3 regions of the Lysinibacillus sp. C5.1 genome follow, and region 3 is predicted to be linked to each of the others. Evidence: riboswitches for the same ligand, from Rfam matches in the RefSeq annotation. Region 3 holds a riboswitch; each other region holds the start of a gene.

Evidence for each region. A riboswitch is a leader RNA that binds a small molecule or an ion and turns the genes downstream of it on or off. The one in region 3 is predicted to bind lysine.
Region 1: it holds a riboswitch for lysine, as region 3 does, so the genes downstream of both, I5435_RS11240 (transporter substrate-binding domain-containing protein) here and I5435_RS16455 (aspartate kinase) in region 3, are expected to answer to the same signal.
Region 2: it holds a riboswitch for lysine, as region 3 does, so the genes downstream of both, I5435_RS01165 (amino acid permease) here and I5435_RS16455 (aspartate kinase) in region 3, are expected to answer to the same signal.

The regions. Positions count from the first base shown of each region.
Region 1 is NZ_CP066226.1:2,320,619-2,331,105, forward strand. Features, by position in the region: gene I5435_RS11225 (sensor histidine kinase) at 1-109, shown strand, start outside; gene I5435_RS11230 (2-oxoglutarate dehydrogenase E1 component) at 342-3,164, shown strand; gene odhB (2-oxoglutarate dehydrogenase complex dihydrolipoyllysine-residue succinyltransferase) at 3,256-4,500, shown strand; lysine riboswitch at 4,876-5,061, shown strand; gene I5435_RS11240 (transporter substrate-binding domain-containing protein) at 5,181-6,035, shown strand; gene I5435_RS11245 (amino acid ABC transporter permease) at 6,320-7,045, shown strand; gene I5435_RS11250 (amino acid ABC transporter ATP-binding protein) at 7,059-7,790, shown strand; gene I5435_RS11255 (DUF6501 family protein) at 8,291-8,488, shown strand; gene I5435_RS11260 (toxic anion resistance protein) at 8,553-9,623, opposite strand; gene I5435_RS11265 (5-bromo-4-chloroindolyl phosphate hydrolysis family protein) at 9,620-10,270, opposite strand.
Region 2 is NZ_CP066226.1:232,297-242,783, reverse strand. Features, by position in the region: gene I5435_RS01170 (Nramp family divalent metal transporter) at 118-1,383, shown strand; gene I5435_RS01165 (amino acid permease) at 1,540-3,003, opposite strand; lysine riboswitch at 3,087-3,262, opposite strand; gene I5435_RS01160 (CynX/NimT family MFS transporter) at 3,441-4,646, shown strand; gene I5435_RS01155 (nitric oxide synthase oxygenase) at 4,689-5,735, opposite strand; tRNA gene I5435_RS01150 (tRNA-Glu) at 5,959-6,030, opposite strand; tRNA gene I5435_RS01145 (tRNA-Asn) at 6,032-6,108, opposite strand; tRNA gene I5435_RS01140 (tRNA-Ile) at 6,121-6,194, opposite strand; tRNA gene I5435_RS01135 (tRNA-Gly) at 6,199-6,272, opposite strand; tRNA gene I5435_RS01130 (tRNA-Phe) at 6,281-6,353, opposite strand; tRNA gene I5435_RS01125 (tRNA-Ser) at 6,360-6,452, opposite strand; tRNA gene I5435_RS01120 (tRNA-Ala) at 6,468-6,543, opposite strand; tRNA gene I5435_RS01115 (tRNA-Pro) at 6,558-6,634, opposite strand; tRNA gene I5435_RS01110 (tRNA-Arg) at 6,644-6,720, opposite strand; tRNA gene I5435_RS01105 (tRNA-Leu) at 6,734-6,822, opposite strand; tRNA gene I5435_RS01100 (tRNA-Gly) at 6,828-6,902, opposite strand; tRNA gene I5435_RS01095 (tRNA-Leu) at 6,954-7,035, opposite strand; tRNA gene I5435_RS01090 (tRNA-Lys) at 7,044-7,116, opposite strand; tRNA gene I5435_RS01085 (tRNA-Gln) at 7,132-7,206, opposite strand; tRNA gene I5435_RS01080 (tRNA-His) at 7,218-7,293, opposite strand; tRNA gene I5435_RS01075 (tRNA-Trp) at 7,330-7,403, opposite strand; tRNA gene I5435_RS01070 (tRNA-Tyr) at 7,418-7,501, opposite strand; tRNA gene I5435_RS01065 (tRNA-Thr) at 7,508-7,583, opposite strand; tRNA gene I5435_RS01060 (tRNA-Asp) at 7,595-7,667, opposite strand; tRNA gene I5435_RS01055 (tRNA-Met) at 7,679-7,753, opposite strand; tRNA gene I5435_RS01050 (tRNA-Val) at 7,780-7,855, opposite strand; rRNA gene rrf (5S ribosomal RNA) at 7,869-7,984, opposite strand; rRNA gene I5435_RS01040 (23S ribosomal RNA) at 8,051-10,487, opposite strand, start outside.
Region 3 is NZ_CP066226.1:3,357,033-3,367,519, reverse strand. Features, by position in the region: gene I5435_RS16485 (fatty acid metabolism transcriptional regulator FadR) at 107-688, shown strand; gene I5435_RS16480 (enoyl-CoA hydratase) at 703-1,476, shown strand; gene I5435_RS16475 (electron transfer flavoprotein subunit beta/FixA family protein) at 1,587-2,360, shown strand; gene I5435_RS16470 (electron transfer flavoprotein subunit alpha/FixB family protein) at 2,412-3,389, shown strand; gene trxA (thioredoxin) at 3,571-3,882, shown strand; gene uvrC (excinuclease ABC subunit UvrC) at 4,039-5,829, shown strand; lysine riboswitch at 5,966-6,143, shown strand; gene I5435_RS16455 (aspartate kinase) at 6,247-7,476, shown strand; gene I5435_RS16450 (YslB family protein) at 7,574-8,008, opposite strand; gene I5435_RS16445 (succinate dehydrogenase cytochrome b558 subunit) at 8,281-8,889, shown strand; gene sdhA (succinate dehydrogenase flavoprotein subunit) at 8,957-10,487, shown strand, end outside.

The DNA.
Region 1 (10,487 bases), 1.0 Mb from region 3:
GCTAAGTATTTCTAAAATGTTACTTGAAAAATATAATGCTTCAATAGAAGTCAAGAGTGAAGTAAATGTTGGAACCGTTTTCTTGTTGAAGATACCGCTAAAATATTAAGAAAAATACACGCTTTATTTAAGAATTTTAGCCTTCGAGAAAAAAATTGCTTAATTTGCTAAAAAGAGTTGTATTTTCTGTGAAGAGTAGTAAGATTGAGATGGAAAAAACGTTCTTTAAATTATGGATAAGTTGTGTCAAACATCCTTTTAATGAGCGGGAAAATATTATATAATTAATTGTAATTTAATTAATGGAACTGCCGATAGGCAAAATTTGGAGGTCATTTTTCATGTCGAACAACGTTACAACTGTAAGTTCTCCATGGTCAGCTTTCTCTGGTCCTAACTTAGGATATGTGATGGAGCAATACGACTTATTCTTACAGTCTCCTGAAGAAGTAGAACCGGAGTTAGTATCATTATTCCAACAATTTGGTGCACCAGTCGTAGTAGAAGGTGATGTAGCTGTAGTAAGTGGTTCAGCAGCTCCTGCTGGCGATTATAAAAAGGTATTGGCAGCTGTTAAATTAGCTGATGCAATTCGTTCACAAGGACATTTAGCAGCAGATATTTATCCTTTGAAAAATCGTGCACTTCAAACAGCGCAAATTGAAGAAAGTGCGTTCAACTTAAGTCCTGCGGATTTAGCAGAAATTCCTGCTGCTATCTTCTTCAAAGATGTGCCAGCGGGCGTGAAAAATGGTAAGGATGCAATTGATTATTTAAAATCTGTTTATACAGATAAAATAGCTTTTGAATATGGGCATGTTGTCGTAACTGAAGAACGTGATTGGATTCAAACTCAAATTGAATCTGGTTCTTTAAAACAAGCACTATCTTCAGATGAGAAAAAAGCGTTATTAGACCGTTTAACACGTGTTGAGAACTTTGAGAAATTTATTCACAAAACATTTGTTGGTCAAAAACGTTTCTCAGGTGAAGGTTTAGATACTCAAATCGTCCTTTTTGATGAAATTTTAAAAACAGTAGAAGCGAACAAAGTAGAAAATGTTCGTATTGGTATGGCACACCGTGGTCGTCTAAATGTGCTAACACATATTTTAAATAAGCCATATGACATGATGTTCTCTGACTTTGCACATGTTTCAAACGATTTATTTATGCCAGAGCACGGTCGACTTGAAATTACAAAAGGTTGGACTGGTGATGTGAAATACCACATGGGTGCTTCTTATACACGTGAATCAGGTATGAATGTCAAACTAGCGTATAACCCTTCACACTTAGAAGTTGGAAATCCGGTAGTATTAGGTTCTACTCGTGCAACACAAGATGAGACATCTAAGCCAGGGCAAGCTGTGCATAACCCAGCAAAAGGACTAGGTATCCTTGTGCATGGTGACGCTGCATTCCCAGGTCAAGGGATTGTAACAGAAGTGTTAAACTATTCTAAAACTGAAGGTTTCTCAACTGGTGGTACAATTCATATCATTGCGAACAATATGATTGGTTTCACTACGGAACTACAAGACTCACGTTCATCTGTTTATTCTTCTGACCCAGCAAAAGGTTACGAAGTACCAGTTGTACATGTCAATGCAGATAGCCCAGAAGCTGTAGCACAAGTAGGTCGTTTTGCTGCTAACTATCGCCAAAAATTCGGTAAAGATATTATTGTTGACTTAATTGGTTACCGTCGACATGGTCACAATGAAACAGATGACCCAACTGTAACAAATCCAGAAACATATAAACTTGTTGCAAAACATGATACAATTCGTACATTGTATGGTGCGCAATTAGTGTCTGAAGGCCTAGTTACTGCTGATGAAGTAGCAGCACTTGATGCAGCAATCTATGCTGAAATGCAAGTGGCTTACGATCATGTAAAAGAAATGGCAGCTAAAGATGAACATAAACAGATAGAGATGCCAGAAGAATTAAAAATTGAATTCCCACAAATTGATACAGCAGTAGGTGCTGAACGTTTACAAACAATAAACGAAGAACTTTTAGTGTTTGAACAAAACTTCGAGCCACAAAAGAAATTAGGTAAAATTTTAGAAAAACGTCGCGATGCATTTACTTCTGCTAAAATTGACTGGGGTCATGCTGAAACATTAGCATATGCAACAATTATTCAAGATGGCACACCTGTTCGTTTTACTGGTCAAGATGCGCAACGTGGTACATTCTCACAACGTCATTTAGTGTTACATGACAAAAATAACGGCAATGTATTTACACCACTTCACCATATCTCAGGTGCAAATGCTTCATTTACAGTTCACAACTCTCCATTAACTGAAGCTGGAGTTGTAGGCTTTGAATACGGTTACAATTTAGAAAAAGGCAATGTTTTATCTGTATGGGAAGCACAATTTGGTGACTTTGCAAACATGGCACAGGTGATGTTTGATAACTTCATTTCAGGTGCACGTTCTAAATGGGGTCAAAAATCAGGCTTTGTCATCCTTTTACCACATGGTTATGAAGGTCAAGGTCCTGAACACTCTTCAAGTCGTATGGAACGTTATTTACAAATGTCAGCAGAAAATAACTGGTTTGTTGCGAACTGCTCGAATGCAGGTAACTACTACCACTTATTACGCCGTCAAGCAGCAATGTTAGAAACAGAGGGTGTACGCCCATTAGTTGTTGTATCACCAAAATCTTTACTTCGTCATCCATTAGCTGCAGCAAGTGCTGAGCAATTAGCAGATGGTTCATTCCAAGAAGTAATTGAGCAACCAGGATTAGGTACAAAAACGGAATCTGTTGAGCGTATTGTATTAGGTACTGGTAAAGTAATGATCGATTTAGCAGACCGCGTGAAAGATGGAGAAGGCTTCGATCACTTACACATTGTGCGTGTAGAACAACTTTACCCATTCCCAACAGCGCAAGTAGCTGATATTATTGCTAAGTATCCAAATGTAAAAGAAATTGCATGGGTGCAAGAAGAACCTAAAAACCAAGGTGCTTGGAATTACGCATTAGAAACATTATATGAGCTATCTGAAGGTAAAAAGCTTCGTTATGTAGGTCGTCCTGCAATGAGCTCAACTTCAGAAGGCGATGCAGATTCTCATAAAGCAGCTCAGTCTGCTGTCATTGAAGAAGCAGTGGCTGAAACGGTTAAAGTTAAATAAACATATCAACATTACTGGAAGCTGGGCTACTTGCCTAAGGCGGTAGCCCTTTTATGTGCATTATGCACGTTAATCAAAGGAGGAAATGAAAGTGGCTGAAATTAAAGTCCCTGAATTAGCAGAATCGATTACAGAAGGTAGTATTGCACAGTGGGTTAAAAAAGTGGGCGACCGCGTGGAAAAAGGTGAATTTATCGTTGAACTTGAAACAGATAAAGTAAACGCTGAAATCATCTCTGAAGAAGCTGGCGTACTAACACAAATTTTAGCTGAAGAAGGCGATACTGTTCTTGTAGGTCAAGTAATCGCAGTTGTAGAAGCTGGCGAAGGTGCAGCACCAGCACCAGCTGCAGCACCAGTTGCAGCACCAGTTGCAGCAGCTCCAACACCAGCAGCGCCACAAGCAGCAGCTCCAACACCAGCACCAGTTGTAGAAGAAACTACAGGTGAGCGTGTCATTGCGTCTCCTGCAGCACGTAAACTTGCTCGTGAAAAAGGTATTGACCTTGCAGCTGTATCTCCAGTAGATCCACAAGGCCGTGTACGTGTTCAAGACGTTGCAGCTCATGGTACAGCACCAGTAGTAGCGCCACAAGCAGCGCCAGCAGCACCAAAAGCAGTAGTAGCTGTTGACGAATCTCGTGTTACAATTGAAAAAATGAGCCGTCGTCGTCAAACAATTGCTAAACGTCTATTAGAAGTGAAGCAATCAACTGCTATGCTTACAACATTCAATGAAGTAGATATGACAAACGTAATGGCATTACGTTCACGTAAAAAAGAACAATTCTTTGAGTCAACAGGCTCTAAGCTTGGTTTCATGTCATTCTTCACAAAAGCAGTAGTGGCTGCACTTAAAAAATACCCATATGTGAATGCTCAAATCGTTGGCGATGAAATTCACTTAAATAACTTCTTTGATATTGGTGTAGCTGTATCAACTGAAGAAGGTTTAGTAGTACCAGTTGTTCGCGATGCTGACCGTAAAAACTTTGCTGAAATTGAAGATTCAATTGCAGATTTAGCTAAAAAAGCTCGCGATAAAAAATTAGGTATCGCTGATCTTCAAGGCGGTTCATTCACGATTACAAATGGTGGTGTATTCGGTTCATTAATGTCAACACCTATTATGAACGGTACTCAAGCTGCTATTTTAGGTATGCACTCAATTAAAAAACGTCCAGTAGAAGTGAACGGTGAAGTAGAAATTCGTCCTATGATGTACTTAGCACTATCTTATGACCACCGCATTATCGATGGTAAAGATTCTGTAGGCTTCCTTAAAACAGTTAAAGAATTACTTGAAAATCCAGAAGATTTATTATTAAATTCTTAATATAGAAAAATATGTGTTCAAGCCCTGCAAATTTAACGGTTTGCAGGGCTTTTTGTTGTCCCTGTATAGGGAAGCTTCGGTTCTCAAGGAATAGACGAAATTTCGCCTTATACAATTGGTCTAAAGGCCTTTAAATGTAGAGAAATACTGAATCTTTTGTATTGCCGGTAGTATTGAACATGATAATATTTTATGGAAAAATATTAAATAATAATTACAACACTTCTACTTTCTTAGATGTAATTTATGGATTTTAGAAGGATAATAACCTAATTTTGTCATTAGTCAGAAAAATGATAAAACTATCTTGACGAATAGACTAGCTTTATAGTAATATCTAAATATCAATTAAATAAACAAACCTCACTGTTATCTATGTGAGGTAGAGGCGCGGTATTTATTAGTCCATTGCTGAGTTAAAGCAAGCGAAGACGTAATGGAGAAGGAAATATCGCCGAAGTATAAAAGGAGCTCGTACTTTTATGCTGGGTCTGCAGTGAATAAGTGCAGGACTGTCCTAGTAAATCTAATTCCAGTTTACTAGGTTGTGCTATCTCAGAATGATGGAAATTATAGTGAGGATTTGGGCAACTGTCAATAAAAGGTAAGACCTAAGTTCAAAACTTAGGTCTTTTTTTGTACAGTTGCTTTATTTTTTTTACAGAAAAGGGGAGTTTTAGATGAAAAGAAAATGGTTGCTATTTATGTTAACGGCAATGACAGCGATTTTGTTAGCAGCTTGTGGTGCTGGAGACAAATCGGAAGACAAAGCATCAGGTGATGCGGCGAAAGAAGAAACAGGTGGAGAATTCCGCATAGGTATGGAAGCAGGTTATCCTCCATTTAACTGGACACAGCAAGATGATTCAAATGGTGCAGTAAAAATTGCTGATAATGCAGAATATGCAGGCGGCTATGATGTACAAATGGCGAAAAAGATTGCTGAAGGTTTAGGAAAAGAATTAGTTATTGTCAAAATGGAATGGGATGGTTTAGTTCCAGCACTACAATCCAAAAAAATTGATGCGATTGTAGCGGGGATGTCCCCAACTAAAGAACGTAAACAAACAATTGATTTTACAGAAAACTACTATACTTCTGATTTCGTCATGGTAATTAAAAAAGGTAGTAAATACGAAGATGCAAAATCTATTCAAGATTTCTCAGGTGCAAAAGTTACTTCACAGTTAAATACGTCTAACTACAATGTAATTGATCAAATTAAAGGCGTAGTAAAACAGACAGCAATGGAGAATTTCTCTGCAATGCGTGTCGCTTTAGAAGCAGGCAAAATTGATGGTTATGTAGCAGAGCGTCCAGAAGGTATTTCCGCTGCAGCAGCGAATGACAAATTTACATTTGTATCATTCGAAGAAGGCTTTGATACAGATATTTCAAATACTTCAATTGCAGTTGGTTTACGTAAAGGTGATGCAAGTCTAGATAAAATCAATGAAATCCTAAAAGGTATTTCAGAAGATGATCGCCAAAAAATTATGGAAGAAGCAATTCTTCAACAACCTGCAGCACAGTAATTTCGTTGAGGTTGCGCCAAAATGGAAAATAGTATACTGGAAGTATTTCTAGTATGCTATTTTTTGATATAAAAGTATGAATCCTTGGAAATAAAAAGGATTTTTATTAAGCGGTGCAGCCTCAATCATTTTCGTTTATATAGAAGGGTAGCACCTTCTGATAAATGCTCATGTCTATGGTGTGTATCACATAATTTGAATAAAGCAACATCATTCAAATGAAGAGATGATTTCGCTAAGGCATATTTGATATCAAGCAACAACGCGTTGTTAGGAGGAACATCATGAGTTTAGATTGGATCATTTCTATAATAGAAAACAACTGGCAAATGTTTTTACGAGGTGCGTATTATACATTACTTATTTCAATTATCAGTACAGTCATTGGTGCATTTATCGGATTTTTTATTGGGATTATGCATACCATTCCAGTACGTAAAAAGGGTATAAAATATTATGTATTAAAATGTGTTAATTTTATACTGACATGCTATGTAGAATTTTTCCGTGGTACACCAATGATTGTACAAGCAATGGTAGTATTTTACGGACTAGATATTGCTTTTGGGATTGATATGCACTTTATTACGGCAGGTATTTTAGTCGTTTCGCTTAATACAGGTGCTTATATGGCAGAAATTGTTCGTGGAGGGATTGTTTCCATTGATAAAGGACAGTACGAAGCTGCTTCTGCTATTGGGATGGGACATGTACAAATAATGATGTATGTCGTATTACCACAAGTTGCGCGTAATATTTTACCGGCGACAGGCAACCAATTAATTATGAATATTAAAGATACGGCTGTTTTAAGTGTGATTGGCGTAACGGAACTATTTTTCCAAACGAAATCAATATCAGGTAATAACTTCCGCTATTTCGAATCATTCTTTGTTGCATGTGTGCTGTACTTTATCATGACATTTACGGCATCAAGAATATTATTATACGTTGAAAAACGCCTTGATGGACCGGATGCTTATCAAAAAGAATTAAAGGAAATTGACTAAGGAGGACGAACAAATGGCAATCATTCAAATAGAGCATTTAAGTAAATCATTTGGACGTAACCAAGTGTTGAAAGATGTGAATTTTAAAGTAGAAAAAGGAGAGGTTGTATGCTTAATCGGTTCATCAGGTTCCGGTAAATCAACACTCTTACGTTGCATTAATTTACTTGAAACGCCAAATGGTGGCGAAATTATTTATAAAGGGGAAAATATTTTAAACGAAAAGCATAATATTAAAGCTTATCGTACCCATTTAGGAATGGTTTTCCAACAGTTTAATTTATTTAACAATCATAATGTGTTAAAAAATTGTACAGTAGGGCAAGTAAAGGTGCTCAAACGTTCAAAAGATGAAGCAGAGAAAACAGCCTTGAAATATCTGAAAATCGTCGGTATGGATCAATACGTCAATGCTAAGCCACGTCAACTTTCTGGTGGTCAAAAGCAACGTGTAGCGATTGCGCGGGCATTATCGATGAATCCAGATGTAATGCTATTTGATGAACCAACATCTGCGCTAGACCCAGAAATGGTCGGGGAAGTCTTAAAAGTTATGCGAGAGTTGGCGGATTCAGGAAATACGATGTTAATCGTAACACATGAAATGGAGTTTGCGAAGGAAGTTGCAGATCGTGTTGTATTTATGGATAAAGGGGTAATTGTGGAAGAGGGGCCACCATCGAAGGTGCTAGTAAACCCAGAACATGAACGTACAAAAGAGTTTTTAAAACGAACGCTGAAGTAAGTGTAGCGTTCGTTTATCTTCAGCATCAATGGATTTCAGTCCGTGCTGACACTTGATAATGCTTCAGTCACATCTGTAATAGGAAAGCACTCCGTATCGGAAATCTACATGTAAAATGTAATAGCACTAGGCAAGCCCCACCATGAAAAGTCGCGGTAGGGCTTACGAGTGCTAGGAAAGTATTTTTAAAGTAAAAACAAGTTTCTACAGTCTTAAGGGAGTTCCATAACATATGGACTCATTTATTTTCTAGAATTCCATTCTGCATATAAAATAAAGCAAATGGCAAATGCAACAGCGATGATAAAAAACCATTGCGGAACACCACCAAAACTCATAACAACACCTCTAGTATCATTTTATTAGGGTAAATGTGTAAATAAAACGTCATTAAGTACAAAATATAGACTTCTATAGTTTTTTCTCCACAAAAGAGCTAAAATCGTATAAAATAAACAATAGACGTTAGCTAAGTGCTAGTAAAGAGAGGTAGAGAAATTATGTTACATTTAAAATGGAAAGATGCGCCAACACTTCGTACGGTTACTTGCAAACATACGAATGCATCAAAATATTTAGTATCCAACGTATTAACAGTAGGAAAAGAGTATGAAGTGAAAAATGAAACAGAAGAGTTCATTTTCATTATTGACAACACGGGTAATATCGGTGGTTACTACAAAGAGTATTTCGCATAAAATGAGTAGGGGTGTCACAGAGAACTTCTGAGACACCCCTTTATATATTTAGCGACCCAGTATATTATTCCTTCGTTGTTTTTTTCATCCCAGCAACATCTAGTTGTAAATGTTGTCTATCCTGTTCTGTCGCAGTATGCAAAGCAAAAACATCTTGAATGGCCGTTTTAAGCTCCTGCTGTGTTTCTTTAAATTTCATTACTTGCTGTTCAAAAGTAGGACTAGTAAAGCGCTCGTTTGTTCGTGCCAGTCTTTCTTCCAATTGATTGTAATGATGATCCATATTCATGGATAACATCATAGCCAATTGATTTTTCCAAAGAGGAATGAGTGTCACAATTGAAAACTCTATTTTCTCAGCAAGCGTTTGATTAGCTTGTTGAATCATGCGTATTTGAGGGGCAGTTTGTAATGCAACCTGCTGGGACACTTGTAAATCATAAATACGTTGGTCGAGTCTTTCCAGTTGTGCTGTGAAATCATTGAGCTGCTGAATAGCTAGCGGTTGTTTAGTTGTTTGTACAATATCCACTTTTGTAGGTAACTCTACTTCAATGGCTTGCTGTTTTTTCATCAGTCCAGCTGCAATGGCAGTTGCAAGCTCTTCAAAAAATCCTCTATTGTGTGCATATAGCTGTTCTAACATTTCTACGTCTTTTAACAGTTGTAGTTGAGCACGTTCGAGTTGAACACCAATTCGTTCGACTTGAATACTAATGCGTTCAAATTCCGTTAATGTTTGTTTGACGCTAGGACTCGTTTTACCGAACATTTTTTTAAAGAAGGAAGGTTTTTTTGGCTCTAGTGCCGCAGGGTCTACACGGTCTAATGTTTGCATTAAGGAATCTAGCATTTGACCAATTTTTGTGACATCTTTATCCTTCACTTGGGCAAGCATACGATCTGCAAATTGAGAGACTGCACGTTGAGAGTCTTGACCTAATGATAATACGGATTCAAAACTACTTAGGTCAATTTGACTTGCATATAAAAGTGCACGACTTTGGGCAAGAGGTGACAGTGTCTCATAGGTCTCCATCGCTTCTTGATTTGACGATGCTAAATAGCTTTGTACAAGAGGTGAGATTCCTTGCAATGAATCTAAATGGACGAAAGCATCTCTGTTAGCTGTCATTTTTCCTCGCCTCGCCATTCCAATTGTTCTTTCCGTTTTAAATTGGAACGGTTTGCGAATTCAATTTCCATTTGAAGATGATCGATATCATTAGAGAGTGCATCCTTTAAATCAATTTGAAACGTGGAATTTAAATCCGCTAATGTTTCACGCGTTTTTGATAATGTAATTTGGATTTCTTTATCTTTGACAGGCTGTTTTGACAACATAGTATACTTTTCAGTCAATTCAACAGCAGAAGGAAGATGCGCATAGAAAAATGGCTCCACGTTGTAAAACTTTCTTGGATCAGTTTTGACAATTTTGATAATGTTTTTTGAAATACGTGTCATTTCGAGTAATTGCTTAAAGGCTGACACGGAACGTACTCGTAAATAGTTTTGGCTTAATGTTTGAATATGTTTGTTAGCTGTCGATAGCTGTAAATCAATATGTTTATACTCATCCTTTGTAATTCCTGCTATGTGCATAACTTTTCTTTTTTGATTTAGTTTTAGCAAAGTTGTGCTCGTTGCATAGGTGCCAGCGAACAAACAACCACCAAGGAAGAATCCTGGATTTGCCGCAAACGCTGTAATAGAAACAGTTGATAGAGAAATTAAAAGGCTAGCGGTATGTCTTGAGAAAAACTGTCCGATACTGAGCATCGTTTCTTCCTCCTTGCTTTTCAATATGTCTATCTTTTAATACGTTAAAATCGACATAAAGTTTCAATAATTATCTTAAGACTTACATAAATTTTACTGCTAATTGCTAAGTTTCTCAATAAATACACTTGTCAAATGGGTAGAATTCACATTTTGCTAGGCGTGTATTCTTTATAGTATGTTCGTTTTATAGAAGACCATTAGCAAAAGTCCGTCA
Region 2 (10,487 bases), 1.6 Mb from region 3:
AAAAAATTGAGCAAACTTCTTCACATTTTTCAGTTCTAGCTATAGAATAGTAGTATCATTATTTTCCTATAGGAAACTTTATTTCACTTACGATACTTTTTGAAACGAGGGAACAACATGGCCTATAAACCGATTAATAAGTCGGCAGCCGAAGCTGTTTTAGATGGCGACATAAAAGGCTGGCAACGGATTTTACCCTTTCTAGGTCCGGCATTTATTGCAGCGGTTGCCTATATAGATCCCGGCAACTTTGCCACAAATATTACGGCTGGCTCACAGTACGGTTATTTACTTCTTTGGGTTATTGCCTTTTCCAACTTAATGGCTGTACTAATTCAATCTTTATCAGCAAAACTTGGCATTGCAACAGGAAAGAATTTGCCGGAAATAGCAAGAGAGAACTTTTCTAAAAAAACTTCAATATTTTTATGGATACAGGCTGAACTTGTAATTATCGCAACTGATCTTGCAGAGTTTATCGGTGCTGCCCTCGGTCTATATTTATTATTTAACATCCCAATGCTACCAGCGGCACTAATTACGGCAGTCGGCTCATTCGCCATTTTAGAGCTACAACGCAGAGGTTTTAGAGCCTTCGAAGCTGGTATTTCTGGTATGGTGCTAATTGTAGTGCTCGCATTTGCGTTCCAGACATTTTTAGCCCAACCAAATTGGGGTGAAGTGACACTCGGAATGCTGACACCACATTTCGATGGAGTCGATTCCCTATTACTTGCAACAGGTATTTTAGGAGCTACTGTTATGCCGCATGCAATCTATTTACATTCTTCTTTAACACAAAATCGCGTTATTGGTCGTAATGATAATGAAAAACGACGTATTTTCCGTTTCGAGTTTATTGATATTGTAATTGCAATGATTATTGCCGGCGCGATTAATATGAGCATGCTGATTATTGCAGCAGCGGTGTTCCATACGCAAGGATTAGTAGTTGAGGATTTAGACATTGCCTATAACGGATTACGAGATGCACTTGGCCCTATGGCAGCCGTTTCTTTCGGCCTTGGTCTTCTTATTGCAGGACTTGCAAGTTCTTCAGTCGGTACACTAGCAGGAGATGTTGTCATGCAAGGCTTTATCCAGCGTAGAATTCCTCTCTATTTGCGCAGAGCCATTACAATGATTCCACCATTGGTCATTATTGCATCTGGCGTCAATGCAACCTATGCGCTTGTATTAAGCCAAGTCATCCTGTCATTCGGTATTGCCTTTGCGCTTATCCCGCTTGTGATGTTCACAAGTAAAAAGGACATTATGGGTAGCCTCGTCAATCACCGTATCACAACAATTCTTGGCTGGTGTGTCGTTGTCATCGTCGTAGCGTTAAATATTTACCTATTATGGGAAACGCTATTTGCTTAATAAAATAAAGATGAAATAATAGAAAAAGTGTTAAAGCGACTGCGTCACTTTAACACTTTTTGCTATGACAATTAGCTGTTACTGCGAGGTTCATTGTCAAATAGATGTGTACAACAAAAATAAAAACTGCCCTAACATTTAGGACAGTTCTCATTATTATTTTTCCACTTTTAAATCGCATTTTTGTAGTGGAATCATTTTTGTTTTATGTTTTATTTTATAGCCTAGCCACAGTATAACAAAGAGTGGGATACCAATATATGAAACAAGCACGCCATACCAGTCAATTGAATCACCCGTGAATGCTGTATAGTTTTGGCCAATGACAACAATCATACATACGGTGAAAGCAAAGAGCGGACCAAATGGATATAGCTTTGCCTTGTATGGTAGTAATTTCGGATCCAGCCCTTGTGCTTCAAACGCTCGACGGAAGCGATAATGGCTAAAGGCAATACCAAGCCATGCAATGAAGCCTGACATCCCAGAAGCGTTTAGAAGCCACATATAGACAACGCCATCACCAAAAAATGATGCTAAAAATGCTAGACAGCCTACTGCCAATGTAAGCAGTAATGCATAAATTGGAATGCCACGACGGCTTAATTTTGTGAAAATTTTAGGTGCATGTCCATCTACCGCTAATTGCCATAACATGCGGGATGATGCATATAAACCAGAGTTACCTGCAGACAACATTGCAGTTAAAATAATTGCATTCATTAATGAGGCAGCAAAAGCAATGCCTAAGCGATCGAATACTAATGTAAATGGAGATACCGCAATATCTTCAGATAATAAACGCGAATCCGTAAATGGAATCAACATCCCAATCGCCGCAATAGCTAAAATATAAAATAAAATAATACGCCAGAAGACAGATTTTACAGCCTTTGGAATATTCTTTCCAGGGTCATCCGTTTCTCCAGCAGTGATACCTAATAATTCTGTTCCTTGGAACGAGAAACCAGCTGCTAAAAATATACCGAATGTTGCAAGGAAGCCACCATGGAATGGACCATCACTTATAAAGAAATTCGTGAAACCAACCGGTGCTTGCCCTCCTAAAATCCCAAAAATCATCAATAGGCTGACGATAATAAAAACAATAACAGTCGCCACTTTTATCATGGCAAACCAATATTCACTTTCACCATAGCTTCTAACAGATAGTAAATTGAATGTTAGTACAATCACAATAAATACTACTGTCCATAGTGCAGAGGAGCTATCAGGAAACCAATATTTCATAATTAGCGAAACAGCTGCAATTTCTGCTGCAATTGTGATCGCCCAGTTATACCAGTAGTTCCAACCAAGGGCAAAGCCAAGTGCAGGATCTACGAATTTTGTTGCATACGTACTAAATGAACCCGATGACGGCATATAGGCTGCCATTTCGCCCAAGCTAGTCATTAAAAAGTACACCATTATACCGATTAATGCGTAAGCAAGTAGTGCACCACCTGGTCCAGCCTGTGCAATAGCGCCACCGCTTGCTAAAAATAGCCCAGTCCCAATTGTACCGCCTAATGAAATCATCGTAATATGACGGCTTTTTAATTCTTTTTTCAGCTTCGGTGCTTTATGGCCGAGCTGATTAACTTTTATCTCACTCACGTTAAAGCTTCCTTCCTTTTATAAGAGGCAAAAAAATGCCATCACATGAACGTTGTGATGGCTAAGTAAATCCTCTGTTTCTTCAAAATGATAGCGCAACACGTTGTCCAACGTGACAGTTCTGTTCCTTTCGGAGACAGCCCCAGCATGAGGTTTTCAAGTCCCCTCACACTTCGGCGATATTTCCTTTCAGCTAACATCTTTAATGCTTGTCATTTCCATTAGCGTACTCATAAATACCGCGACCTCTACCTCAATACAAACATGAGGCATATAATTATTAAATTTATGATGTCTCTTAGTTTAACATACGACCTTAGACATTTCAATAAAACCATTAATGTTCCGTATTTTATGAATTTTCTACTATTTTTAATAGTGTGATAAAGTGTTATAGTGGTTCGAATTATAATTGTTCTATCAGGGAGGTACAAGTTTTGACAACGAACGAACAATCTACTTATCCTAGCAAAAAGATTAACTGGAAGGGAACAACCCTACTGTTGGTCATCGGTGTAATTTTTCTAGCATCTACATTACGTATGCCCTTAACAGTTGTAGGTCCAATTATATCCTTTATACGTGAAGATCTTGGTATATCCAATGTACTTGCAGGCTTCCTTACAACGATACCATTACTTGCATTCGCAATAGTATCCCCTTTTGCACCAGTAGTTGCAAGAAAACTCGGACTTGAACTAACACTATTTTTATCAACAATTTTATTAGCAGTAGGAATTGTCCTGCGTTCACTTGGGACAACGGGATTACTCGTACTTGGTACAATGATTATTGGTGTCGCCATTTCATTCGGTAACGTCCTTATTCCAGGTCTACTAAAATTAAAATTTCCATATCATGTTGGCTTACTAATGGCGTTTTTTACAATGTCTATGAATTTAACAGCGGGAATCGGTGCTGGTATTAGCTATCCTATAGCGAATGCAGTACTGGGCTGGCAAGGTGCACTTGCTATTGCTCTAGCGCTAGTCATATTAACAATTGTGATTTGGTTACCCCAATTAAAGTTTAATAAACCTGAGCCAACTGTAGTCTCTACAAAAGCGCGTATACCATTGTGGAAATCACCAGTTACTTGGGCAGTTACTGGGGCAATGGGGCTACAATCGTTATTATTTTATACTACCGCAGCTTGGATTCCTGAAATTTATATTGCACAAGGCGTAGCCGCTGATCGTGCGGGTTGGATGTTTTCCATCATGCAAATCTCACAAGTGCCTATGGCATTAGTTGTGCCTATCATTGCTAGCAAAATGACATCTCAGCGTCCACTCGTTTTAATGTTTACAGCATTTTATGTCATCGGTTTTACAGGCGTTGTGATGGAATGGACTAGTCTTGCTGTGTTATGGATGATATTGCTTGGTTTAGCAGGTGGAGCTTCATTTGCACTTGCCATGATGTTCTTTACATTACGTACACGTACGGCTTTTGAGGCGGCAGATTTATCTGGCTTTGCACAATCATTAGGTTATTTATTAGCCGCAGTTGGTCCAATTTTATTTGGCTATTTACATGATTTATTTGGCGGCTGGGATATCGCTGGGTGGCTATTTGTTGCCGTTACAGCTCTACTCTTCTTCTGTTCATTTAGAGCTTCTAAAAATGAATATATCAATTAATAAGAGGCAGTTCATTTTCTACAATGAGCTGCCTCTTCATCATTAGTATGGGGGTTTTTGGTAAAAATAATTAGGTGTATGATAGACATTTACATACGGTTTATGGAAAATATGTGTCGTTGCAGGCGACAATGGTGGAATCAACCAAGTCCAGTTGCCTGTTAAATCGCGCCCTGCCTTGTGCTCTGCTTCTTCAAATAGCTTAAATTGCTGTGCTGCGGTATGATGATCAACAATACTTACGCCATCTTCTTTAAAGGAATGAAGAACAGCAATATTTAATTCTACTAGCGCACGATCACGCCAAAGAGATGCTTGCTTTGTTGTATCAAGATTAAAAATTTCTGCTATCTTCGGTAACATATCATAACGGTCATGATCAGCTAAATTCCGCGCCCCAATTTCTGTCCCCATATACCAGCCATTAAAGGGGGCTGCCTGAAAGTCAATACCCGCCATTTGAAAGCGCATGCTCGATATAATTGGCACCGCATACCACTTCATTCCTAGTTCTTCTACCTTAGGATGTTCAGGGTGACGAATCGCAACTTCTAATACATCACCACTTGGGATTGGAAACCATTGCGGTTTACGGCCATCTACTTGGATCACAAGTGGTAGCACATCAAATGCTGTTCTTGCTCCCTGCCAGCCAAGTGACTCGCACACTTTTGTAAATGGCACCGAATGGGAATCACCAATAATCCCTGCTTCTGTTTCATAACCTGCATAACGTATAAGCTGGTGATTCCATATTTTTACTCTATCAGAGGCAAATACCGTTATAGTCGGACGAATCTTACCGCCATTTGTTGCATATCGAATATGGTGAAGTAATTTCTCAAAAATAGCATGCTCATCTAAAACCTCACGAGCATCCTCAACATGAAGTGATTGCCAAAATAATCTCCCAATACATTTATTACTATTACGCCATGCTACTCTTGCGCCAAAAGTAAGCTCTTCCGTTGTAGGAATATATGCTCCCTCTGTGGCAACTTGCTGTAATCTATTTGTAAGCCATTGTTCCGACTCATTTTGTTCCAATTGATAAAGTGCTAAAAAACGTTGTATCTCTTGTAAATTCATATCGTTTTCCTCCATCTATCCCCATATTAGATGAACAGCATACAATTCACCACGAAAAAATCCGTAAGAAAACATACATCTTTTATATATGAAATACTTTGTTCAAATTTAAAACGGCAAATTAAAAGTTAGATGATTTACACAATACTTAATGCCTTAATGACAATAATTAAATGCTTAAAAAACAAAAAAAAGCATGTAGCAAAATTTGCTACATGCTTGATGACCCCTACGGGATTCGAACCCGTGTTACCGCCGTGAAAGGGCGGTGTCTTAACCGCTTGACCAAGGGGCCGTGGCTCCGAAGGCAGGACTCGAACCTGCGACAACCTGATTAACAGTCAGGTGCTACTACCAACTGAGCTACTTCGGAATAATTTTAAAATGGGCCTAAATGGACTCGAACCATCGACCTCACGCTTATCAGGCGTGCGCTCTAACCAGCTGAGCTATAGGCCCCTCTTGGAGCGGGTGATGAGAATCGAACTCACGACATCAGCTTGGAAGGCTGAGGTTTTACCATTAAACTACACCCGCAAAAATGATGGGTCAGGACGGAATCGAACCGCCGACACTTAGAGCTTCAATCTAATGCTCTACCAACTGAGCTACTGACCCGGAAAATGGAGGAGGTAGAGGGATTCGAACCCCCGCGCGGTGTTACCCGCCTGTCGGTTTTCAAGACCGATCCCTTCAGCCAGACTTGGGTATACCTCCGGAATGAAACAATTATGGTGGAGCCTAGCGGGATCGAACCGCTGACCTCCTGCGTGCAAGGCAGGCGCTCTCCCAGCTGAGCTAAGGCCCCATTTGTTAAAAAGATGGTCGGAATGACAGGATTCGAACCTACGACCCCTTGGTCCCAAACCAAGTGCTCTACCAAGCTGAGCTACATTCCGTTCATTTATTGGCGCGCCCGGCAGGAGTCGAACCCACAACCTTCTGATCCGTAGTCAGACGCTCTATCCAATTGAGCTACGGGCGCTAAATATTAAAAATGGTGCCGAGGGCCGGAATCGAACCGGCACGGTAGTCACCTACCGCAGGATTTTAAGTCCTGTGCGTCTGCCAGTTCCGCCACCCCGGCACATTTGGAGCGGAAGACGAGGTTCGAACTCGCGACCCCCACCTTGGCAAGGTGGTGTTCTACCACTGAACTACTTCCGCATGTGCATAAGATTATTTATCCTGGCAATTATAAATTTGAAATATAGATGATGCGGGTGAAGGGAGTCGAACCCCCACGCCTTGCGGCGCTAGATCCTAAGTCTAGTGCGTCTGCCAATTCCGCCACACCCGCAAATATGATGAGCCATGAAGGACTCGAACCTTCGACCCTCTGATTAAAAGTCAGATGCTCTACCAACTGAGCTAATGGCTCATATTAAGAAATAAATGGCTGGGGTACTAGGATTCGAACCTAGGCATGACGGAATCAAAATCCGTTGCCTTACCGCTTGGCTATACCCCAATATTTTATTATGGGGCGACTGATGGGAATCGAACCCACGAATGTCGGAACCACAATCCGATGCGTTAACCACTTCGCCACAACCGCCATATGTAATATAACAGTAGTCTAACCTAAAAAATTTGGCAGGGGCAGTAGGAATCGAACCCACACCAAAGGTTTTGGAGACCTCTATTCTACCGTTGAACTATGCCCCTATTGAATAAAGAGCTGGTGGAGGGGGACGGATTCGAACCGCCGAACCCTAAGGAGCGGATTTACAGTCCGCCGCGTTTAGCCACTTCGCTACCCCTCCAAGGGATGGTGCCGGCGATAGGAGTCGAACCCACGACCTACTGATTACAAGTCAGTTGCTCTACCAACTGAGCTACACCGGCACAAATAAGGACGGTCCCGACCGGGATCGAACCGGCGATCTCCTGCGTGACAGGCAGGCATGTTAACCGCTACACCACGGGACCTTAATTTTATTTGGTTGCGGAGACAGGATTTGAACCTGTGACCTTCGGGTTATGAGCCCGACGAGCTACCACTGCTCCACCCCGCGATAATAGTACTTTCATAATAAATAAATGGTGGAGGATGACGGGCTCGAACCGCCGACCCTCTGCTTGTAAGGCAGATGCTCTCCCAGCTGAGCTAATCCTCCACATAAAAAATAAGCGAAGCGACGTCCTACTCTCACAGGGGGAAGCCCCCAACTACCATCGGCGCTAAAGAGCTTAACTTCCGTGTTCGGTATGGGAACGGGTGTGACCTCTTTGCCATCATCACTTCACTTATTCAGTTGAAAGAACTCGTTCTCTCAAAACTGGATAAACGTTCATTGAATGTTTCAAACTTTTTGGTTAAGTCCTCGATCGATTAGTATTCGTCAGCTCCATGTGTCACCACACTTCCACCTCGAACCTATCTACCTCATCGTCTTTGAGGGATCTTACTTACTTGCGTAATGGGAAATCTCATCTTGAGGGGGGCTTCATGCTTAGATGCTTTCAGCACTTATCCCGTCCACACATAGCTACCCAGCGATGCCTTTGGCAAGACAACTGGTACACCAGCGGTGTGTCCATCCCGGTCCTCTCGTACTAAGGACAGCTCCTCTCAAATTTCCTACGCCCACGACGGATAGGGACCGAACTGTCTCACGACGTTCTGAACCCAGCTCGCGTACCGCTTTAATGGGCGAACAGCCCAACCCTTGGGACCGACTACAGCCCCAGGATGCGATGAGCCGACATCGAGGTGCCAAACCTCCCCGTCGATGTGGACTCTTGGGGGAGATAAGCCTGTTATCCCCGGGGTAGCTTTTATCCGTTGAGCGATGGCCCTTCCATGCGGAACCACCGGATCACTAAGCCCGTCTTTCGACCCTGCTCGACTTGTAGGTCTCGCAGTCAAGCTCCCTTGTGCCTTTACACTCTACGAATGATTTCCAACCATTCTGAGGGAACCTTTGGGCGCCTCCGTTACCTTTTAGGAGGCGACCGCCCCAGTCAAACTGTCCGCCTGACACTGTCTCCTGCCCCGCTAAGGGGCATGGGTTAGAATTTCAATACAACCAGGGTAGTATCCCACCGACGCCTCCTTCGAAGCTGGCGCTCCGAGATCTCTGGCTCCTACCTATCCTGTACAAGTTGTACCAAAATTCAATATCAGGCTACAGTAAAGCTCCACGGGGTCTTTCCGTCCTGTCGCGGGTAACCTGCATCTTCACAGGTACTATAATTTCACCGAGTCTCTCGTTGAGACAGTGCCCAGATCGTTACGCCTTTCGTGCGGGTCGGAACTTACCCGACAAGGAATTTCGCTACCTTAGGACCGTTATAGTTACGGCCGCCGTTTACTGGGGCTTCAATTCGCAGCTTCGCTTGCGCTAACCACTCCTCTTAACCTTCCAGCACCGGGCAGGCGTCAGCCCCTATACGTCACCTTACGGTTTTGCAGAGACCTGTGTTTTTGCTAAACAGTCGCCTGGGCCTATTCACTGCGGCTCTCATGCGCTTGCACGCTCAAGAGCACCCCTTCTCCCGAAGTTACGGGGTCATTTTGCCGAGTTCCTTAACGAGAGTTCTCTCGCACACCTTAGGATTCTCTCCTCGACTACCTGTGTCGGTTTGCGGTACGGGCACCTCTCACCTCGATAGAGGCTTTTCTTGGCAGTGTGAAATCAGGAACTTCGTCCATACGGACTCGCCATCACAGCTCAACGTTACAGTGTGCGGATTTGCCTACACACACGCCTTACTGCTTGGACGCGCACAACCAACGGCGCGCTTACCCTATCCTACTGCGTCCCCCCATTTCTCAAACGGTGAGGAGGTGGTACAGGAATATCAACCTGTTGTCCATCGCCTACGCCTATCGGCCTCGGCTTAGGTCCCGACTAACCCTGAGCGGACGAGCCTTCCTCAGGAAACCTTAGTCATACGGTGGACGGGATTCTCACCCGTCTTTCGCTACTCATACCGGCATTCTCACTTCTAAGCGCTCCACCAGTCCTTCCGGTCTGACTTCAACGCACTTAGAACGCTCTCCTACCACTGACATCGTAGATGTCAATCCACAGCTTCGGTGAATCGTTTAGCCCCGATACATTTTCGGCGCAGCGTCACTCGACCAGTGAGCTATTACGCACTCTTTAAATGATGGCTGCTTCTAAGCCAACATCCTGGTTGTCTGTGCAACGCCACATCCTTTTCCACTTAACGATTACTTTGGGACCTTAGCTGGTGGTCTGGGCTGTTTCCCTTTTGACTACGGATCTTATCACTCGCAGTCTGACTCCCGTGTATAAATATCTGGCATTCGGAGTTTGTCTGAATTCGGTAAACCGGGATGGCCCCCTAGTCCAAACAGTGCTCTACCTCCAGTATTCTCATCACGAGGCTAGCCCTAAAGCTATTTCGGAGAGAACCAGCTATCTCCAAGTTCGATTGGAATTTCTCCGCTACCCACACCTCATCCCCGCACTTTTCAACGTGCGTGGGTTCGGGCCTCCAGTAAGTGTTACCTCACCTTCACCCTGGACATGGGTAGATCACCTGGTTTCGGGTCTACGACCACGTACTAATTCGCCCTATTCAGACTCGCTTTCGCTGCGGCTCCGCCTTCTAAAGCTTAACCTCGCACGTAATCGTAACTCGCCGGTTCATTCTACAAAAGGCACGCTATCACCCATTAACGGGCTCTAACTACTTGTAGGCACACGGTTTCAGGATCTCTTTCACTCCCCTTCCGGGGTGCTTTTCACCTTTCCCTCACGGTACTGGTTCACTATC
Region 3 (10,487 bases):
ATTTTTGTATCGGGAACTTCAGCACTTATTAGTACTGATTGGCAAATAAGCAAAGTGCCACAGATGGAAATGGGCGTGCGTATGTTTTTTAGGTGGTGATATAAAGATGAAACGAGATAAGCCAAAATATAAGCAAATTATTGATGCAGCTGTCTTCGTTATTGCAGAAAATGGGTATCACCAAGCGCAAGTATCGAAGATCGCAAAACAAGCTGGGGTGGCTGACGGAACGATCTATTTATATTTTAAAAATAAAGAAGATATATTAATTTCTGTCTTTAATGAAAAAATGGCTGTTTTTGTAGAGTCATTACAAGATATAATAGAAAATGGAAGCACGTCGAAAGACAAACTTTCACGCATGATTGAAAATCATTTTAATGTTCTAGCTACAGATCGATCATTAGCGACTGTGACTCAATTAGAACTTCGTCAATCAAATAAAGATTTACGTCAAAAGATCAATGCAGTATTAAGAGATTACTTGCAATTGCTTGATCAGATTCTAATTGAAGGTATGGTTACTGGTGAGTTCAATCAAACGATGGATGTACGTTTGGCACGTCAAATGGTATTTGGCACAATTGACGAAACGATTACATCGTGGGTGATGAATGACTATCGATATGATTTGATAGAACAGGTTCCGAAAGTTCAGGCATTAATCCTGAACGGCATTAAAGCTTAAAAGGATGTGGAGAAATGGAATTTCTAAGTTGGAAAGTAGAAGATGGAGTAGCAATTATTACGATTGCACGTCCTCCAGCAAACGCATTATCTCGTGGAATCATTGCAGAAGTAGATGCTGTGCTAGATGCCGTAGAAAACGATGACGCTGTACGTGTCCTTGTACTTCATGGTGAAGGCCGTTTCTTCTCAGCGGGTGCAGACATTAAGGAATTTACTGAAGTAGAGTCTGGAGATGAATTTACGAAGCTTGCAGGCAATGGGCAACAAGTATTTGAACGTGTTGAAACGTTCTCTAAACCTGTTATTGCAGCAATCCACGGTGCGGCACTTGGCGGTGGTCTAGAACTAGCAATGAGTTGCCATATGCGCTTTGTAACAGAATCTGCGAAATTAGGGTTGCCTGAATTACAACTAGGTCTTATTCCAGGCTTTGGTGGCACACAACGTTTACCGCGTTATGTGGGGGTAGCAAAAGCAGCGGAAATGATGTTTACAAGCGAACCTATTTCAGGGGCAGAAGCTGTGCAGTGGGGCTTAGCGAACCGTGCATTTACCGATGAATCATTACTTGAGGAAACACTAAAGGTTGCTAAAAAAATTGCTAAAAAGAGCCCAATCGCTTTGAAAGAAGCAATTCAAGCATTGCAATATGCGAAGCCGGCTTCATTCTATGAAGGTATGGAGGCAGAAGCTAAATCCTTTGGTACGGTTTTTGTATCAGCAGATGCTAAAGAAGGTATTCAAGCATTTATCGAAAAACGCGAGCCTGTGTTTACTGGCAAATAGTTTTCCATCAGTGTAGGTAACGACTGAAAGGGGAGTTTATCTACGTTGAAAATATATAATATTTACAAGTTTACTTGGAAATCAAAAAACGTTGCAGGGGGTATGAATATATGAATATTTTTGCATTAATTAAACGTACGTTTGATACAGAAGAAAAAATCGTTGTGTCAGGTGGTAAAATCCAAGAGGATGGCGCTGAATTCATTATTAATCCTTATGATGAATATGCAATTGAGGAAGCAATCCAAGTTCGTGACGCAGCTGGTGGTAAAGTAACAGTTGTCACAATTGGTGGCGAAGATGCGGAGAAACAATTACGTACAGCGTTAGCAATGGGTGCTGACGAAGCGGTTCTTATTAATACAGAAGATGATCTAGATGAATTAGATCAAAATGCAGCTGCTTACATTTTAGCTGAGTACTTAAAAGATAAAGAGGCGGACTTAATTTTAACAGGCAATGTGGCAATTGACGGCGGTTCTGGTCAAGTAGGTCCACGCGTTGCTGATTTATTGGGCATTAACTATGTAACAACAATTACAAATCTTGAAATCGATGGCACATCTGCAAAAATCGTGCGCGATATCGAAGGGGATTCAGAAGTAATTGAAACATCTTTACCACTTTTAGTAACTGCACAACAAGGTTTAAATGAGCCGCGTTACCCATCATTACCAGGCATCATGAAAGCGAAGAAGAAACCGCTTGCAGAGCTTGAATTAGATGATTTAGATATCGATGAAGATGATGTTGAGGTAAAAGTAGAAACGGTGGATATTTACTTGCCAGCTCAAAAAGCAGCAGGTCGTATTTTAGAAGGCGAACTTTCTGCTCAAGCAAAAGAGCTAGTCAACTTACTTCATTCAGAAGCGAAAGTAGTTTAAGTCATTTGTTAACGCAAATCGAATCTTAAAGGGTAACGGAGGGAATATACTATGTCAAAAAAAGTATTAGTATTAGGTGAAGTTCGTGAAGGAAGCTTACGTAATGTATCTTTCGAGGCAATTGCAGCAGCAAAACAAATCGCTGATGGCGGCGAAGTTGTAGGGGTACTTTTAGGAGATGCGGTTGCAGGGTTAGCAAGTGCATTATTCGAGCATGGGGCAGATCGTGTTGTGACAGTGGAGCATCCGCATTTAAAACAATATACATCAGATGGCTATGGACAAGCTTTATTAGCTGTTATCGAGCAAGAAAATCCAACAGGCATCGTATTTGGTCATACAGCTAATGGTAAAGATTTATCGCCTAAAATTGCGAGTAAATTACAAGCAGGACTTGTTTCTGACGTCACTTCTATTGAAGGTGCCGGTGACGATGCAGTATTCATCCGTCCAATTTATTCGGGTAAGGCTTTTGAAAAGGTAAAAGTAAAAGATGGCGTAGTGTTAGTTTCAATCCGTCCAAATAATATTGCACCTTTAGAAAAAGCACCAGGTAAAACAGGTGATGTATCATCTATTACAGTTGATATTACAAATTTACGTTCAATCATTAAAGAGGTCGTACGTAAATCTTCAGAAGGCGTAGATCTTTCAGAAGCTAAAGTGGTAGTAGCAGGTGGTCGTGGTGTTAAATCAGAGGAAGGCTTCGAACCGCTAAAAGAATTAGCAGATTTACTTGGTGGTGCAGTTGGTGCATCTCGTGGAGCATGCGATGCTGAGTATTGTGATTATTCATTACAAATCGGTCAAACAGGTAAGGTTGTGACACCAGACCTTTACATCGCAGCAGGTATTTCTGGGGCTATCCAACATTTAGCGGGTATGTCAAACTCAAAAGTCATTGTAGCGATTAATAAAGATCCTGAGGCAAATATCTTTAAAGTAGCAGACTACGGTATCGTAGGCGATTTATTCGAAGTGATTCCATTGCTAATTGAAGAATTTAAAGCGTTAAAAGTGAACGCATAAGCTAGGGGTCTTCCCTAGCTTTTTTAATGCTTGAGAGAAGAAAAAATGGGGAATAGTAAAATAGGGGAACAGGATGCCGATTGTACGTAAAGCCTAAATTAGACATTGCAGGCAGATTGTTCGCTCAACATAAATTAACCATGCTATACTACAAACATAGTAAGTTTAAGGAGGATTTCAAATGGCAATTGTACATGCAACAGATGCGACGTTCCAAGATGATATTAAAGAAGGCTTAGTATTAGTCGACTTTTGGGCTGCTTGGTGTGGACCATGTAAAATGATTGGACCAGTTCTTGAAGAAATGGATGCTGCGGGTAGTGCTGCTAAAATCGTCAAAGTTGACGTAGATAACAACCAAGGTACTGCTGCACAATACCAAATCATGTCTATTCCTTCACTGCTTTTATTCAAAAATGGTGAATTAGTAGACAAAACTGTTGGTTTCCAACCAAAAGAAGCATTAGAAGCTTTCATCGCAAAACATGCTTAATTTGTAAAAAAGAGCTGAGCCATCTTTAGATGTGCTCAGCTTTTTTTCGTTATATAATAAAAGAGAAGCAACCGTTAAATGGTGATATTTGATATCCGTTTAGGCATCGCAAATGGCACTTTTATTTAGCATCAAAAAAAAGGGGGCAGGTAGGCGATGAATGATTTAATTAAACGAAAGCTTGATATTTTACCAGATCAGCCTGGCTGCTATTTGATGAAAGATCGACAAGGGACAATTATTTATGTAGGTAAGGCAAAGGTGCTAAAAAATCGAGTGCGCTCCTATTTTACAGGAACACACGAAGGCAAAACACAACGCCTTGTTGGCGAAATTGAAGATTTTGAGTATATTGTGACTTCATCTAATTTGGAGGCACTTATTTTAGAGTTGAACCTTATAAAGCTACACGATCCTAAATACAATATCATGCTTACGGATGATAAAACATATCCGTATTTAAAAATTACGAACGAGAAACATCCACGACTTATTACAACACGTAAAGTAAAAAAAGATAAGGCAAAATATTTTGGTCCTTATCCAAATGCGTATGCAGCAAGTGAGACGAAAAAGCTGCTTGATAGACTTTATCCGCTGCGAAAATGTGTGCAATTACCAACCAAGGTTTGCTTGTACTATCATATGGGACAGTGCTTAGCTCCATGTGTAAAGGATATTGATGCTCACATCTATCACGATATGATTGAAGATATGACGAAGTTCTTAAATGGCGGTGTTGAGGCAGTAAAAAAAGAACTTGAGGACAAGATGCTAGTCGCGGCAGAGCAACTAGAATTCGAGCGAGCAAAGGAGTTCCGCGATCAAATTGCACATATTGAGACGGTTATGCAAAAACAAAAAATCGTGTCTAGTGATACGACCAATCGCGATGTCTTTGGTTATGCGGTTGAAAAAGGTTGGATGTGTGTGCAAGTGTTTTTCGTTCGTCAAGGCAAGTTAATTGAACGGGATGTCTCCATTTTCCCAATTTATCAGGACGTGGAGGAAGAATTTTTAACGTTTGTCGGACGCTTTTATGAAAAGCTAGAGCATATTAAACCGAAAGAAATTTTCATTCCACAGGCTATTGATGCGGCAATTTTAACCGAATTATTAGGGGTTAAAGTACTGACACCGAAGCGAGGGCAAAAGAAAGAGCTAGTTGATTTGGCTATGAAAAATGCGGAAATTGCTGTGGCTGCTAAATTCCAATTGATTGAGCGACAAGAAGAACGTACAATTGGCGCATGCGAGGCACTAGGCGAAGCAATAGGCATTTCAGCACCATTGCGCATTGAAGCATTCGATAATAGCCATATGCATGGTACGGATGCGGTATCAGCAATGGTTGTTTTTATTGATGGTAAACCGGCAAAGAAAGAATATCGTAAATACAAAACACGAACAGCCGCAAAACATGACGATTACGGGGCAATGCAGGAAGTGATACGCCGCCGTTACACGAGGGTATTAAAAGAAGGCTTGCCATTGCCCGATTTAGTGCTAATAGATGGCGGTAAAGGACAGATGGAAGTGGCACGAGAAGTGTTGGAAGATGAACTTGGTCTTGTTATTCCAATCGCTGGTTTAGCAAAAGATGATAAGCATAATACATCTCAGCTCTTATTCGGAGATCCGCCTGATGTTATCGCATTAAAACGAACGAGTGATGGCTTTTATTTACTTCAACGTATTCAGGATGAAGTGCACCGTTTTGCTATTACATTCCTACGGCAACAACATGAAAAAAATGCGATTCAATCTGTACTCGATGGCATTGAAGGTGTTGGACCGAAACGAAAGCAACAGCTATTGAAGCATTTTGGCTCAGTTAAAAAGATTCGTGAGGCGAGTGAGCTTGCCCTTCAAGAAGCAGGAATGCCTGCAAACTTAGCGAACATTATTTACACTTATTTTCAGCAGCAGACGTTGTCAAAGGATTAGACATATGCTAATGTTGGAATAGAACATAGCAATGGTAATACCATTATGTTCTAACAATCCTTGTATGAACGATTGTGCAATAAAGCATAATAACGAAGTATTTTCATAAAAGGTAAAATTACATTTCACTATTTTAAGTGATGATAGAGGTGCAAGGTTCAATAGTAGCACATCGAAGGATGGACAAATCCAGTGATGATGTGTGAAAGGGGAGCTTGCCGAAGTGAAGTATCGTTGTTCCGAAACTTTGCTGGTTTTGCATTTAACAGATGTAGGACTGTCGAATCTTGACGTTTCGGAGAGCTATCACACATGCGCAAGCTATTTTATTGTACATGTTGCAGGCAGCTTTCACGTTATGTGAGGGCTGCCTTTTTGCTGTTCTAGAAACGAATCTAAAAAAGGAGAATGATGAAAATGGCAAGTATTGTATTGAAATTTGGTGGACCTGCAATCGCCTCAACAGAGCGGATTCAGGAGGTCGCTAAAATTGCAATGGCAAAAAAAGAGCGTGGCTATGATGTAGTAGTAGTGACAGCAGCGATGGGCCGTACAGCTAAAGACTTAACGAAAATGGTACGTGCATTATCAGATGATGCCTCTAAGCGTGAGATGGATGTACTGTTATCGACGAGCTCGCAACTATCAAGTGCACTATTTGCGATTGCTTTGCAAGAGGCCGGTTATGATGCAGTGTCATTAACTGGCTGGCAAGCTGGTGTGCAGACAGATGCAAAGCATTTTAATGCACGTATTGATCAAATCGATGTTCGTCGCATGCAAGAGCATATGACACAAGGACAAATTGTTGTTATTGCTGGGGAACAAGGGATGAATACTGCCAACAATATTACAACACTTGGAAAGGGTGGAGCAGAAACGACAGCAGTAGCCATTGCAGCAGCATTAGATGCAGAGCGTGTTGAGATTTATACAAATGTCGATGGTGTCTATACAGCTGATCCAAGTCATATTGAAAAAGCGAGAAAGTTACAGGAGATTTCCTATGATGAAATGTTGGAACTTTCGCATTTAGGATCACATATTCTACATCCACGTGCAGTGGAGTTAGCAAAAAAATTTCAAATCCCGGTGATTATTCGTTCAAGTGTAGTGGATACAGTAGGTACTTTATTGAAGGAGGAAGTTGAAATGGAGAAAAATTTAATTGTACGTGGTGTTGCTTTCGAAGCAGATATTATTCGTTTAACAATTGGCTATGATACATATTCAACTGCATCGTTAGCAGATATGTTTGCGATACTGGCAGAAAACCGCATTAATGTTGATATTATTGTTCAAGCTATTATTGAAGGTGTGAAACCATCTGTATCCTTTACCATTTTAAAAGAGGAATTTGCTGAAGCTTTACGAGTGTTAGAAAATAGTAAATTGTCACTTGGTTTTAGCTTTGCCGATTTTGAAATCGGCTTAGCGAAAGTGTCGATTATTGGATCTGGGATGGCATCGAATCCTGGAGTAGCTGCCAGAATGTTTGATCGCTTACGTCGAGAGGATATTCCAGTAAAAATGGTGAGTACGTCGGAAATTAAAGTCTCTGTTGTTGTGCCGCAAGACGAAATGATTCGAGCTGCTAATGCATTACATGAGGAGTTTAATTTAGAAGAAGAAATTCACAAACAGTAACTACTATATAAAATGATAAAAGGCATCAAGAGTAACATCTTGTTGCCTTTTGTCCCCACGTATAAGGTTTGTTCTAACAAAAGAATCCTTTAAACGTTTATTCATTTGTTATTGTATTCATAATACGTTCTTTAACATCCCATTTGACTGTAAACGTGACAAGCTGTTGTTTTTCACGCTTCTCATCATAACATTCAGTCAAGTAACCTTTTACTTGCTGAATTTGTTCAGCAATAAAGCCTGCTTCAAGTCTAAAGCTACGATTTTGAATTTGTAAAAGGGTTGGTTCATTCATTAAATGGAAAATGCGCCCATCTTTAGACTCCTTTGTCAATACTAGAGTACCCCAGCACGCATCTGCGAAAAATGCGATAAGTTCATCTTGACTTTTACAAGGAAACTTCCGTGCAAGCTCCTTGCCAGCCCAATATAGTACGTCATCCTCATGTTTACCAAGTATTGAAGATAGGACATGATCACGAATTAACTCATATCCAAATGATGAGATAGTATTAGATGGATTATTTAACATAGAAATCCTTCTTTCTTAGAATTTTCTTATAATTTAGCACCAATAAAGTAATGATAGATTTTTCGAGAAGAAACGACACGTTATGTACTAGATTGCTTCTTTAATAAGGTCTAGCAAAAACTCTATGTTACCTTGACGCTCGTAGCTCTTGAGAGTACAATAAACATGTCATAATATTGTACCATGATGAAATACACAGTCAATGGAGTATCATTTACAAAATGATGACTTCTTTTGTTGTGCTATTTTAAGTACTAAGGGGGGTAACAGTCTTGTCGAAAGATCGAGAGTTTTTATGGCGTCGCTTACATTCTCTACTTGGGATCATTCCAGTAGGTCTGTTTTTAACGATGCACCTATTCATTAACTTTACAGCAACAGGCGGAGCAGAAAGTTACAATGATGCTACCGCAGTAATGGAAAAAATTCCATTTCTTATCCTAGTTGAGTGGATTGTCATCTACATTCCATTAATGTTCCACGCATTTTATGGTGTGTTCATTGCATTCACAGCTACACCAAATACAGGGCGTTTCAGCACATACCGTAACTGGATGTTCTCATTACAACGCTTCACAGGTGTATTTTTAGTAATTTTCATTGCATGGCATATTTTCCAAACTCGTATTCAAAAAGCGCTTGGTACACACGTTGATTACGACATGATGGCAAATATCGTTGCAAATCCATTTATGCTTGGATTCTACATTGTTGGTATTTTATCAGCAACTTTCCACTTAACAAATGGTTTGTGGTCATTCTTAGTAAGCTGGGGTATTACACAATCACCACAGTCTCAAAAGATTGCTACTTATGTAACAAACGTTCTTTTCGTAATTCTAAGTGTAGTTGGTGTGGCTGCTATTTTAGCTTTCGTATAATTCAATAGAAGCTACTATAAGAGTACATGCAATCATTGCAATTTTTTAAGAGGAGTGAGAAATAATCATGGCGAAAAGCAAAATAATTGTTGTCGGCGGCGGTTTAGCTGGTCTGATGGCAACGATTAAAGCAGCTGAAGTTGGTACTGAAGTTGATTTATTCTCATTAGTTCCTGTAAAACGCTCACACTCTGTATGTGCGCAAGGCGGAATTAATGGTGCCGTAAATACAAAAGGTGAAGGGGATTCTCCTTGGATTCACTTTGATGATACAGTATATGGTGGGGATTTCTTAGCGAACCAACCACCAGTTAAAGGTATGTGTGATGCTGCCCCTGGTATTATTCACTTAATGGACCGTATGGGTGTAATGTTCAACCGTACACCAGAAGGTTTACTTGATTTCCGCCGTTTCGGTGGTACGTTAATGCACCGTACAGCATTCTCAGGTGCTACAACTGGTCAGCAATTACTATACGCGTTGGACGAGCAAGTTCGTTCTCACGAAGTAGCTGGTTTAGTTAACAAATATGAACACTGGGAATTCCTTGGTGTTGTTATCGATGATGACGGCGTTTGCCGCGGTATCGTTGCACAAAATATGCGTACAGAAGAAATTCAATCATTCCGTGCAGACGCTGTTATTATGGCGACTGGTGGCCCTGGTATTATCTTCGGTAAAACAACAAACTCTGTTATTAACACAGGTTCTGCTGCTTCTATCGTATACCAACAAGGTGCTTCATACGCGAATGGTGAGTTCATTCAAATTCACCCAACAGCGATTCCTGGGGACGACAAAAACCGTCTAATGTCAGAATCTGCTCGTGGTGAAGGTGGCCGTATTTGGACATATAAAGACGGTAAACCTTGGTACTTCTTAGAAGAAAAATACCCTGCATATGGTAACTTAGTACCACGTGATATCGCAACACGTGAAATTTTCGACGTTTGTGTAAACCAAAAACTTGGTATCAACGGCGAAAACATGGTGTACCTAGATCTTTCTCATAAAGATCCACATGAATTAGATGTAAAACTTGGTGGTATCATTGAAATCTACGAAAAATTCGTAGGTGATGACCCACGTAAATTACCAATGAAAATTTTCCCTGCAGTTCACTACTCAATGGGTGGATTATGGGTTGACTACAACCAAATGACTGAAATTCCTGGTCTATTCGCAGCGGGTGAATGTGATTACTCTCAACATGGTGCAAACCGTCTTGGTGCTAACTCATTATTATCTGCAATTTATGGCGGTATGGTTGCTGGTCCAAATGCAGTAGATTACGTTAAACATCTTAAAAAGCATGCTGAAGATTTATCGCAAGATATTTATGATGCACGTGTTAAAGAAGAGCAAGCGAAATGGGATGCTATCATGAAAATGGACGGCACAGAAAACGCTTACCTTCTTCATAAAGAGCTTGGTGAGTTAATGACTGCTACAATGACAGTTGTACGCTATAACGACCAACTTGAAGAAACATATAAAAAACTTGGTGAATTCCAAAAACGTTGGGAAAACATTAACATCAACGATACACAAAAATGGAGTAACCAAGGTGCTCACTTTACACGTCAGTTGAAAAACA